DNA from 3 places in the Staphylococcus sp. Z5-21 genome. Region 3 is predicted to be linked to each of the others. Evidence: riboswitches for the same ligand, from Rfam matches in the RefSeq annotation. Region 3 holds a riboswitch; each other region holds the start of a gene.
What was found. A riboswitch is a leader RNA that binds a small molecule or an ion and turns the genes downstream of it on or off. The one in region 3 is predicted to bind S-adenosylmethionine.
Positions count from the first base shown of each region.

Region 1: it holds a riboswitch for S-adenosylmethionine, as region 3 does, so the genes downstream of both, M1D64_RS01475 (aminotransferase class I/II-fold pyridoxal phosphate-dependent enzyme) here and metX (homoserine O-acetyltransferase MetX) in region 3, are expected to answer to the same signal.
Region 2: it holds a riboswitch for S-adenosylmethionine, as region 3 does, so the genes downstream of both, M1D64_RS01260 (MetQ/NlpA family ABC transporter substrate-binding protein) here and metX (homoserine O-acetyltransferase MetX) in region 3, are expected to answer to the same signal.

Region 1 is NZ_CP096462.1:320,663-324,882, reverse strand. Features, by position in the region: gene M1D64_RS01490 (heavy metal translocating P-type ATPase) at 1-365, shown strand, start outside; gene copZ (copper chaperone CopZ) at 411-617, shown strand; gene M1D64_RS01480 (D-lactate dehydrogenase) at 668-1,666, opposite strand; gene M1D64_RS01475 (aminotransferase class I/II-fold pyridoxal phosphate-dependent enzyme) at 1,692-2,849, opposite strand; SAM riboswitch class I at 2,906-3,014, opposite strand; gene M1D64_RS01470 (aggregation-promoting factor C-terminal-like domain-containing protein) at 3,276-4,022, opposite strand.
Region 2 is NZ_CP096462.1:279,296-283,515, reverse strand. Features, by position in the region: gene M1D64_RS01265 (L-lactate dehydrogenase) at 166-1,098, opposite strand; gene M1D64_RS01260 (MetQ/NlpA family ABC transporter substrate-binding protein) at 1,142-1,960, opposite strand; SAM riboswitch class I at 2,050-2,156, opposite strand; gene M1D64_RS01255 (CPBP family intramembrane glutamic endopeptidase) at 2,302-3,057, opposite strand; gene panE (2-dehydropantoate 2-reductase) at 3,271-4,188, shown strand.
Region 3 is NZ_CP096462.1:13,946-18,165, forward strand. Features, by position in the region: gene serS (serine--tRNA ligase) at 1-290, shown strand, start outside; gene M1D64_RS00050 (AzlC family ABC transporter permease) at 606-1,307, shown strand; gene M1D64_RS00055 (AzlD domain-containing protein) at 1,304-1,633, shown strand; SAM riboswitch class I at 1,745-1,843, shown strand; gene metX (homoserine O-acetyltransferase MetX) at 1,905-2,873, shown strand; gene M1D64_RS00065 (DUF2232 domain-containing protein) at 3,139-4,065, shown strand; gene M1D64_RS00070 (DHH family phosphoesterase) at 4,080-4,220, shown strand, end outside.

The DNA of each region.
Region 1 (4,220 bases), 310 kb from region 3:
TCAAATCACTCCAAACCCAAGATAAAACCATTGCGATGGTGGGTGACGGCGTTAACGATGCACCAGCACTCGTACAAGCCGATATTGGTATTGCTATTGGTACTGGCACAGAAGTCGCTATTGAAGCCGCAGATGTTACAATTCTAGGCGGTGACTTATTATTAATACCTAAAGCCATTAAGGCAAGTAAAGCAACCATACGCAATATTCGCCAAAACTTATTCTGGGCATTTGGTTATAATGTTGCAGGTATACCTATCGCCGCACTTGGTTTGCTCGCACCATGGATTGCTGGCGCAGCCATGGCTCTAAGTTCTGTTAGTGTAGTAACAAATGCGTTAAGATTAAAACGTATGAAATTATAAATGATATATAGTACAATCATACGACTTTATGAGGAGGTGATTTATATGGCTACAGAAACAATTCAAGTAGAAGGCATGAGCTGTGATCATTGCAAACATGCTGTAGAAACTGCATTAACTGAGCTTGATGGTGTATCAACAGCTGACGTTAGTCTAGAAGCCGGTAATGTTAAAGTAGATTTTGACGTTGACAAAGTTACAATGCCTCAAATGAAAGACGCAATAGAAGACCAAGGTTACGATGTTAAATAAATATAAAAGAAGGGACGCTTAGTCATTTAAGCGCCCCTTCTTTTATGTATTTAATTTACTCTTAAACGTGTGTCACCTGTTTTTATGACTTCCATCGTTGCATCTAATGCATCAACAATCAAATTTTCGACAGCAGCATCTGTATAAAATGCAATGTGTGGTGAAACAATGACATCTGGTCGTTCAATCAATTGCTTTAACATATCATCATTAAATGCTGTATGACGTTGATCACTAGGGAACAAGCCTTTTTCACCTTCATACGTATCTAATGCTGCACCTTTTATCAAACCTCGATCTAAAGCATCGATTAATGCGCTTGTTTTCACAATTGTACCTCGAGCACAATTAATAAATACAGAACCTGGTTTAAATTCATTGAATAAAGTTTCATCAAACAAATAATCATTTTCCTTACTAGCTGGAATATGTACTGTTACGATATCTGCATTTTGGATTGCTTCATTGATGGTACTTGCATAAGTTAAAAAGCTTCTATAATCATCATTAGGTGCAATGTCATAAGCCGTTACTTCAGCGTCAAATCCTTGCGCAAATATCTTAGCAACAATTGAACCAATGCGACCTGTTCCAATGACAGCAACTTTCAAGTCTCTAATAGAACGTGATAATATATCCGGTTGCCACCTAAAATCATATTCAGCAGTTTTTTGTTGAATGTCATTATAATTACGAACTAGATTGAGTGCTTGTGACACAGTATATTCCGCAATTGAATGTGGTGAATAAGAAGGTACATTACTAATAATCAAATTATATTTTTCCGCCAATTCAAAATCATAAATATCAAAGCCAGCACTACGTTGAGCAATTTGTTTAATCCCAAAATCATGTAATTGCTTATAAATGGTTTCGTCCAATGGTATTTGTTGCGAAATAGACACACCATCAAATCCTTTTACACGTGAGACAGTTTCACATGTTAATAAATCTTCATCTAAATCGACTTCTACTTTATGCTTATTAGACCAAGCTTCAATGAAAGCTTTATCCTCATTTCTAACGCCAAAAAGTTTTATACGCGTCATGTTAGCATCCCCTTTAAAATTAATGTTATTCATACAGATGTCTCAGAGATTGGATTCTCTCGGCAGCTACTTTCAATTGCTCATCATCAAGCGCTAATGATATACGCACATAGTTTTTACCATGTTCACCAAACGGAATACCCGGTGCAACAAGTATGGATTGCTCTTGTAATAAATAGTCAACAAATGATTCCCCGTCAAAATTTGGCGGCGTTTTTAGCCACAAGAATATACCACCTTTCATCGGTTCAAATGGAATATTTTCTTCCTTTAACTTCGCTTCAAAAGTATCCCTACGTTGTTTGAAAATATTACTTTGTTCGTCCAAGAAATCATCATAGTGATTCAATGCATAGGTCGCTGCATCTTGTAACGCACCAAACATACCCGCATGCGTGTGTGTGTGATATTTTTTCAACGCTTGAATGATATCTTTATTGCCTACTGCAAATCCAACTCTAAAACCGGACATATTATATCCTTTAGATAATGAAAATACTTCAATCGCTAAATCTTTTGCACCTTCTGTTAGTAAAATACTCGGATTTTTATGATCAAACCCAAATGCACTGTACGCAAAATCATGAACTATTTTAGTCTTTGTACCTTTAAATTGCGCTACAGCCTCATCAAATACAGCTTGTGTAGCTACTGATCCAGTAGGATTATTTGGATACGTTAAATAGACTAATCGCGTATTTTTCAATATATCCCTATCCACTTTATCCCATTGAGGCAAGTAATATGGTGGTTCTAATACGAGCGGTTGTGGATGTGCATCAGCTAATAAGACACCCGCCTTATAATCTGTATAACCTGGATCTGGTAGTAGTACATTTTCACCAGGATTAACAATACAAGATGGTAAAGCTACCAAACCATTTTTAGTTCCGTACAAAATACAGACTTCATCGTCTTTATCTAACACGACATCATATTGCCTTTGATAAAAATCTACAATCGCTTGTTTAAAAGTCTCTTTACCATGAAATGCTACATACTTTTGATTATTTGGCTCTCGCAATGCATCTGTAAAACAATCAATAATCCCTGTTGGTGTTTCTCCATCTGGTATACCTACCGCCATATTAATTAAAGGTAACGGCCCATGTTCAACAGGCTGCCCCATCGTTTTTGCAAAATAACTATCTGGTACTTGTGCTAATCTATCCGAAATCACCATCAAAGTCCTCCTAAAAAAAACTATATACCTACGAAAGTGGCATATAGTTTACATGTCACCTATCTTTCAAGTAGTGTTACTTGTTGGACGAAGCACAGTACTTCTTTACAAAGTCTGTTGCTGAAGCTTCACAGGGCCAATTCCCTCAACTTCTCTGGATAAGTTTTGCTTTTAAATTACTATTAATTTTATCAGAATATTCAAACATGTCAATGCAAAAAAAGGGAGTAGGACAGAAATCAAATTTTCTAATAGAGATTTCGTAGTCCTACCCCGGCAAGGATGACTAGGATTGAAAAAAGCTTGATATAAGTGTATTTTCAATCCAGTCATCTACTGCCTAATTGAAAAAGAACCTAAGACATTAATTTATGTCTCAGGCTCTTATATTTATACCACCAAACCGCGTGTTCAGTGCTATAAATCCTACCACCAACCGTGTGAAGCACGGAAAGATAACGCTGCGTCTACTGAACCATAACGCTGTTTAGCGTAGTTTAACATACCTTTAGTTTGATCAGCTACTGAACCAGTACCCCATGATTCTTTAGTTTGACCTAAACCTCTGTATCCAGCTGAGTTAACAGCGTTTGGATTACCACTTGATTCAGGTAAAACGATTGAATTCCACATAGCTTCTGAACCACCAGCAGCTAAGAATTGAGCTTTAACTGATCCACCAGTTGAAGCAGCTGAAGTTTGAGCAGCTTTATAAGTTTTTACTGCAGCACTTGTTTGTGCAGTTTGAACGTTTGTGTTAGATGAAGCTTTAGGCGCTTCAACAGCTGCTACTTCAGTGTTGCTTGATTGTTGTTGTGTACGAACTTCGTTAGCTGAAGTTTCGTTAGTGTGTGTAGTTGCTTGAGCAGTTACATCTTGGATAGTGTTAGAAGATGCACTTTGAGCACCTGCAGTTGTATAATTCCATGACCAAGTTTGGCCATCAGAAGTGAAAGTATATTCGTTTCCACCTAATACGAAATCATAGTTATACGCACCAGCGTGTAATGGTTTTTCATTTAATTGCTCTGGGTTGTTTTGAGCTAAGTCAGCTAAATGCGCTTGGTCGATATTTTCTTCTGATGCATGCGCTTGATTGTGATCAGCTGTTGCTGCATATCCTGTTACACCTAATGCTACTGCTAATGATGATGCTAAAATTGTTTTCTTCATAATAAAAAAAATCCTCCAATTAATTTCTTTTTAAATTAAATTATATTTTCGTTAAATTATTTATCGTATGTGCTGAAATCTTTTAAATTTAATGTCTTATCTTTTTGCCACAAATAATATACCATAAATTTCGTTCAGTTATATTACACTTCCTTAACAAAACGTTACAAATCAAATTCCACTTTGTAACATTAGGAC
Region 2 (4,220 bases), 270 kb from region 3:
AGCCTAACCTCAGTGTAATTTCCTACAACCTTCTATTCATCACTATATTTAAGTATATTGTAGCCATTACCGGATTGATAAACAAGATAAGCATTTATTTTAAATATAAAAAACACGCATTCAAAAGAAAATATCTAATGAATGCGTGTTTGAAAGTTTTAATCGCTATTGTTGTGCTGTATGAATCGTTTGTCTAATATATTCATATGCTTCTTTAAGTTGGCGTTCTTCTTCTTTGTCTAATGTTATCGCAAATCTTTGAACAATACCCTTTTTATCTATTAATGTTGGTAAACTAAATGCACCATCTTCTAAGCCATATTCTGCACTCAGGGAAGTCAATGGTGTAATTGTTCTCTGATCCAATGCAATGGACTGTATCAAAAATGATGTCACTTTTGATATCGCTGCGTTGGTCCACCCTTTTTGATAAAAAACATCCATCGACACTTCGTTGATAATGGACGAGATGTGTGACTTATCAATTGCTGGACGATCACTTAATGCCTCAAATTCCGATAGTTCCATACCATGAATATGCACTTTACTCCACACGGGGATTGCATGTTGACCATGTTCCCCAATGACAAAAGCTTCCACATTATTTGGATCAATTTGATAATGATCGGCTATAATTGTTTTAAATCTTGATGTCTCTAGAGCCGTACCCGTACCAATAATTTTATGGGCTGGGTAATCTATTTGATTTGCAAAGTAAACCATAGAATCTACAGGATTAGATATCAGAATCACAACCGCCTCTTGCGTCACTTCAGCTATTTGGGACATTATGCCCTTAATGATGTCGTGATTTCCTTGCGCTAATAAAGTACGGTCACCATTATTTTTATCGGTTGCTTCACTCGCAGCTATGACGATAAAGTCTGCATCCGTTAAGTCTTGATAGACACCGCTACGAATCTTGATATGTGCAGTATTTATCAGTCCTTGCGAGTGACTATGGTCAAGTGCTTCACCACTTGCCACGTCCGCTCTATCATCAATTAAAATAATCTCTGAAAACAAATTCAGTTGCTGTACATCTGTAAGTACTTGCGTACCCACTTTTCCTAAACCAATAATACCTAGCTTAGACATAATCGAATCACCTTCCTCTTCAATCTATATATTACATGATTATTTATTTTTCATACGGAATAACATCTTGTCCATATTTATCAGTTATAAATTTCTTCATCTCTTTAGATTGTAAAACTTTCATAAGTTCTTTGAATTTTTTATCGTTTTTATGTCCTTCTTGTACGGCAACAATATTCGCAAATGGTGATGATTTTCCTTCTATAGCAATTGCATCTTTATGTGGTGTTAGACCATTATCAATCGCATAATTAGAATTCATTATCACTGCTGCGCCTTCTTTACTATTATAAGTTTTAGGTAAGAATTCCGCACCTTGCTTGTTATTAAATTTCAAATCTTTTTTATTTTCTACAATGTCATCAAACTTAGCATCTTCAATACTGACACCTTTTTTAATTTTGATTAAGCCTTTATCAACAAAGAATGACAAGAAACGACCTTCTTCAGCAGGATTGTTTGATACATAAATGGTAGAACCTTTAGGGATATCTTTAATGTCTTTATATTTTTTACTATAAACGCCCATCGGTGTCGTGAACACTTTCCCGGCTTCTTCTATTTTATAATTATGGTCTTTCTTTTCTGCTTTAAGATACGGTGTATGTTGAAATGCATTCGCATCAACATCTCCTTTATCTAATAATTTATTAGGAACCTTATAATCATTAACTGTTTTTATTTTTAAATCATAGCCTTTCTTTTTCATTTCTTCTTTTGCATGTTCAAGTACGACGCCATGGGGGGCTGGCGAAGCAGCAATCGTAATTTCCTTATCCTCTTTTTCACCATTCGATTTACCACATGCTGCTAGTATAATCGTTAACACAAACAATGAACCTAAAATAAACCATTTTCTCATAATACTTTCACTCCTTAAAAATTTGTTTCAACGTACTTATATGTATAAAAAAACTTTCTCTTAATAAATCAAGAGAAAGTTTGCACTTTCTCTCATCTCCAAAAGTTAAATAACTTTTTGTGACTTAGCACCATTTCGAAAAATCGACGGTTGCTGGGTTTCATCGGGCACATCCCTCCACCACTCTTGATAAGAGTCAATCATATGTATGTTTAGTGGTTTAATCCTAGCATTATGCTCAAGATTAGTCAATGAGTTTTTAGAAAATTCTAAACACTAACACGATAAAATATACCTGTCCTTCACAAAGAAGACAGGTATATCACTAAGAATTATGTAAATTACATGATAATCATGAAAATATACGCTAATAAATTATTCAAAGCATGTAACGCAATGGCTACAGCTAAACTACGCTGCGATTTCATATATACATATACAATACCAACTGCTATGGCAAGATACATCACAATTTCTAATGGAGATTTAGCTTCTGTTACATGTAAAGATGCAAACACAATAATTGAAATAACAGACATAACATAGAAATTTAATTTCTTTCCTAATTCGCCAATAATTAAATGTCTAAATAAAAATTCTTCTGTCATTGGTGCAATAATTACAATTGAGAAAAAAGCTAATATGGTTGATACAGGCGTAGCAAACATTTCCTCCACCATTTTGTCATTTTGTGTTTCTTCAAATTTCCAATGTTCTGGTGCGAATGCATTTACTAAATATGGATAAATTTCTTTAAACACTATAATAACGATAAATGTAATGACAATGAGTTTCCAGTGTTGCTTAATATTTTGTAGCCCCTGTTTCCACGATTGTCTAAATGAATGTCTATGGAATAAAATCCATAACGCGAATATAATTATAAAGGCAATCATTTCCATTAATATGCCTGGCGTACCTGAAAAGTTAGCATTAAAGTTAGCGTTATTTTTCCCTTGCGTTTCATTGATTCCGATCATGATTGTTAAGATGACTATAGATAAACAAAAATTACCTATCAAATAAATAAACGGTAGTAGAAAATCTCTCCCTTGTATATCTTTCCACTGATACTTATGATCATTTTTAAACGACATTGGAACCCCTCCATGTTTGTAATTAGTGAACACTTATTACATTGCACAACCTTTATTGATTTCAAACATATATTTAAAAATAAAATATATTGTCCCAACTACATCTATTGAATTATTTGAAAATTATTTTCATATGCGTATATGCCCCTCAAATGTGGTATATATACATCAATTAACAAATCAACACACATAGCGTATAAGGAGTTGTATTCAATGCGTATATTAGTATTAGGTGCTGGCGGTATCGGAGGCTATTTTGGAGGCAGATTAGCCGAAAGCGGACAGAACGTGACATTCTTAGTAAGACCCAAACGCAAGTCATTTTTAGAAAGAAATGGATTAGCCATCCACAGTGAGCAGGGAGATTATCATTTCAATCCTCAACTCATTACAAAAGACGATCGCGTAGCGCCTTTCGATGTTATTTTACTTTCTTCTAAATCCTATCATTTAGAGCAAGCCATGACAGATTTGAAGCCATTTGTCGATGGTCATACTGCCATCATTCCATTATTAAACGGTGTCGCACATATTCCACAATTACAATCTATCTTTGGTAGAGACAAAGTTATGGGTGGCTATTGTGTGATAGAAACAACATTAGATAGTATGGGAGAAATCATACAAACAAGCCCTTTTGATAAACTCTTTTTTGGAGAACTAGATGGAAGTAAAAGTGAACGCGCACAAAAAATTGCACAAGCATTTTCTGAAACAAAGGCAGAATTCAAATTAAGCACTTCAATCGAGCAAGGCATGTGGCACAAATATTTAATGATTACTGTGTTATCCAGTATCACAACATTAATGCATGCGCCTATTGGTCCTATTCGAGACAGTGATGGTGGCATTAACTTCGTTCGCTCTTTATACAATGAAGTCGCTTCGATAATGCGTGCACATCGAGCGCCACTCGCAGACGATATTGTATCACAATATATGACATCATTTGATCAGTTATCATACCATTTTAAGACTTCTATGCAACGTGACATGGAAAAAGGATTAAATATTGAAACAGATCACTTACAAGGTTATTTATTAAACTTAGCCGATACGTACCAAATTGACGCCCCATTACTTAAATGCGTCTACCAAAACCATAAAGTCTATAAAGAAATGCTTAAATAATATAAACAGATCACACATCTGAAATACAACAG
Region 3 (4,220 bases):
GTAAAACATATGATTTAGAAGTTTGGTTACCAAGCTATAATGATTATAAAGAAATCAGCTCTTGTTCAAATATTACAGATTTCCAAGCACGTCGTTCAAACATTCGCTTCAAACGCGATAAAAATGCGAAACCAGAATTAGCGCATACTTTAAATGGTAGCGGGTTAGCTGTAGGTCGTACCTTTGCAGCTATCGTTGAGAACTATCAAAATGAAGATGGCTCAGTTACAATTCCAGAAGTGTTAGTTCCATTTATGGGTGGTAAAACAGTCATCCGTCCGACTAAATAAAAAACTGAAAGTAATGCTAAAAACGCGTAGCGACAATAGGTCCTATGCGTTTTTTGTGCACTATCGAAAGGGTAGGGGAGGTGTAAAAAGTATAAAATAGCAAATATGATTAGGCGGAATTCAGCTATATTTTAGAGGTATGTCTTAATTATTTCTAAAAATTCAGAGAAATATAAACAACGTGTGTTTAAGCTTTTTAAGACAATCGTTAGTCTAACCTCACACAAACGGATGTCTAAAGATATTGCGCATTTAGAATGAGTTGTATTAGAATTGATATATTATTTTTGAAGTGCCATGAGAGGGTGGGTGTGTATGGAAAATGAAGCGCATGTAACATTTAAACAAGGTGTCAAAGCGTGTATTCCTACCTTGTTAGGATACGCAGGCGTGGGTTTATCTTTTGGAATTGTTGCAGTTGCTTCAGGATTTAGCTTGTTGGAAATTATTTTACTGTGTTTGCTTGTATACGCAGGCGCAGCACAATTTATAATTTGCGCGCTTGTTATTGCAGGTACACCTATATCCGCAATTGTATTAACTGCGTTCATCGTCAATTCTAGGATGTTCTTATTAAGTATGACACTCGCGCCAAGCTATAAGGATTATAGTTTACTAAATAGAATTGGGTTGGCAACACTGGTAACAGATGAAACATTTGGGGTTGCAGTGACACCACATCTAAAAGGCGAAAAAATTAATGATCGATGGCTACACGGTTTGAATATAACAGCTTATGTTTTTTGGACGATTGCATGTATTATTGGTGCTTTATTTGGTAAGTACATCCATGACCCAGACGCATTAGGCTTAGACTTTGCAATAACGGCTATGTTTATTTTTCTTGCCGTCTCCCAATTTGAATCAATCAGGCGCTCAAAAGTTAAGATTTACTTAGTTCTGATTATTTGTGTCATTGTGATGATGTTGGGATTAAGTTTATTTATGCCATTATATTTAGCAATTATTTTAGCTTCTACAATAACGGCAGCACTTGGGGTGGTGATGGAACGATGACGACAACGATACATATGTTAACGATTATTATTTTATGCGGAATTGTGACGTGGTTGACTCGAATTATACCGTTTGTGATGATTTCTAAAGTTCATTTATCTGAACGTGTAGTCAAATGGCTCTCCTTTATCCCAATTACATTGTTTACAGCGTTGATTATTGATGGTGTCTTGGTCCAACAAGATGGTGTAATTGGATACACAATCAATATGGCATTTTTGATAACGATGATACCTACGATTGTAATTGCCATCGTTTCAAGGAGTTTAACGATAACGATTCTAAGTGGGATTATTATTATGGCATTGTTGAGATGGTTTTTTTAAAGAATATCATTGATGAAACACAGGATATCCGTTAGAATTAGAATAATTAGAAAATTATGATATTTCCGATTTTTAGTCTGTCATACTTTCGTTTTATACAATTAAAATCAAATCTTATTTCGAGAAGCTGAGGGACTTGGCCTAGTGATGCTTCAGCAACCGGCTGTGTAGTACGGTGCTAAAACCAACGATACACTCGAATGATAAGTAATTATAACTTCTTACTTATTTTATATGAGTGAGAAGTTTTTTATTAAGTAGGAGGGAAATCATGACGAATTATACGGTAGATACTTTAGAATTAGGGCCTTTTACAACGGAATCTGGAGAACTCATATCTAATTTGAAACTACGCTATGAACATGTGGGGTTGAAAGGACAACCTTTAGTTGTTGTCTGTCACGCTTTGACAGGTAACCATTTAACATATGGGACAAATGATCAACCAGGATGGTGGAGAGGTATCATTGATGGGGGCTATATGCCTATCAATGATTATCAGTTTTTAACTTTTAATGTAATTGGTAGTCCGTATGGTTCAAGTTCGGCATTAACAGATGCTGATTTCCCTCAAACGCTCACGTTAAGAGACATTGTACGTGCAATTGAAATAGGCATAGAAACGTTAGGATTTGAACACATTAATATTCTCATTGGTGGTTCTTTAGGAGGCATGCAAGCGATTGAATTATTATATAATCGCAAATTTAATGTCGATAAAGCCGTTATACTTGCTGCAACGGATAAAACATCATCCTACAGTCGAGCGTTTAACGAGATAGCGAGGCAAGCCATTCATTTAGATCCTAAAAATGGTATGAGTATCGCTAGACAATTGGGTTTCTTAACTTATCGATCATCTAAAAGTTATGATAAACGCTTTTCACCAGATCAAGTTGTCGCCTATCAAAAACATCAAGGTGATAAGTTTATGAATCATTTTGATTATGCATGTTATTTAACACTGCTGGATGTCTTGGATAGTCATGATGTCGATAGAGGACGTGATGATGTGGATGAAGTATTCCGTAATTTAGATACGAAGGTTATGACAATGGGCTTTACCGATGACTTACTTTATCCTGATGACCTTGTTCGAGCAGTCGGCGAGCGCTTTAAATTTCATAAACACTTTTTCGTTCCTGACAATGTAGGACATGATGGATTTTTACTTAACTTCAATGATTGGGCGCCGAATCTATATCACTTTTTAAAAGTCTATAAAATCAAACGTAAATGAACTAACTAAATAGATTTAATTTTTGGGATGTGCCGGTTGTCTTCTTACTACTAAATAGAGGTGAGAAACAAGTTGGTTACATCCTATTTTTGTGTGAAATATAAATAAGTTGTTGTTAGTGAAGAAGCGATTGATATATAACAATGATTTCTAAGGATTATAGTGAAGGTGTATTTTCTGAATAGAACTTCTATATAAAATGGGTTGCCAATAATTGTATAAAAGTTTTAAAGAGGTTAAAATAAAGGGTATAGTCAAAAATAGTATGGGAGTGGCGAATTTGTTTTCTAAAATATATCCTAAAGCAACTGTGCTTAGTATTCTAACGCTAATCGTAGTCGCTTTGGCTTTGCATATATTACCACCGCTTGGTCTTGTATTGAGCGCGTTTGCGACAATTCCGGGCATTATCTTATGGCATAAATCAATTGAATCATTCGGATTGACAGCTGTCGTAACGGTTGTATTAACAACTTTACTGGGTAATATATTTGTATTAAGTATCATGGTCCTCGTGCTCATTACGAGTTTCGTTGTTGGCCAATTATTAAAAGAAAGAACATCTAAAGAACGTATACTATATATAACGACTACATATATTAGTATGATTTCATTAATTGCATTTATGGGACTGCAAACGTTTGATAAGATACCAAGCGCGACAGTTTTAATGAACCCAATAAAAGATCAAATGCATCAGGTTATTTCAGGTGCTTCAGTTGGTAACGAGTATAAACAAATGCTCGAAGAGGGATTCCGTCAATTGGCAGTTCAGTTACCAAGTATGGTAATCATTGCAGTTTTTCTACTTATTTTAATCAATTTAATTATTACTTTTCCAATTTTACGTAAATTCAAAATCGCTACACCAATATTTAAACCATTATATGCTTGGCAGATGAGCCGTTCATTATTATGGATATATATTATTGTCTTGATTTGTGTTATGTTTGCAAGCCAAGCTGGTACTTTCCAAAGTATCGTTTTAAACTTTGAAATTGTGTTATCATTATGTATGTATATTCAGGGGTTAAGTGTTATTCACTTTTTCGGCAAAGCAAAATCAATGCCACTCGTACTTACTGTGTTACTAATGGTTATAGGGACAATTTTAATGCCATTAACACATATTGTAAGTCTCCTGGGTGTAATCGATTTATGTTTTAACTTAAAAAGTATCATTAAAAAATGATTTGAGGTGGAAGAATGAACCGTCAATCCACTAAAAAAGCGTTGATTTTACCATTTGTAATTATGACGCTCACCGCAATTGCGCTGGTTGTAGTTTGGTTTGTTTTTAACCAACTCGTAGCAGGTATAGCGACGATTGTATTAGTGATTATTATT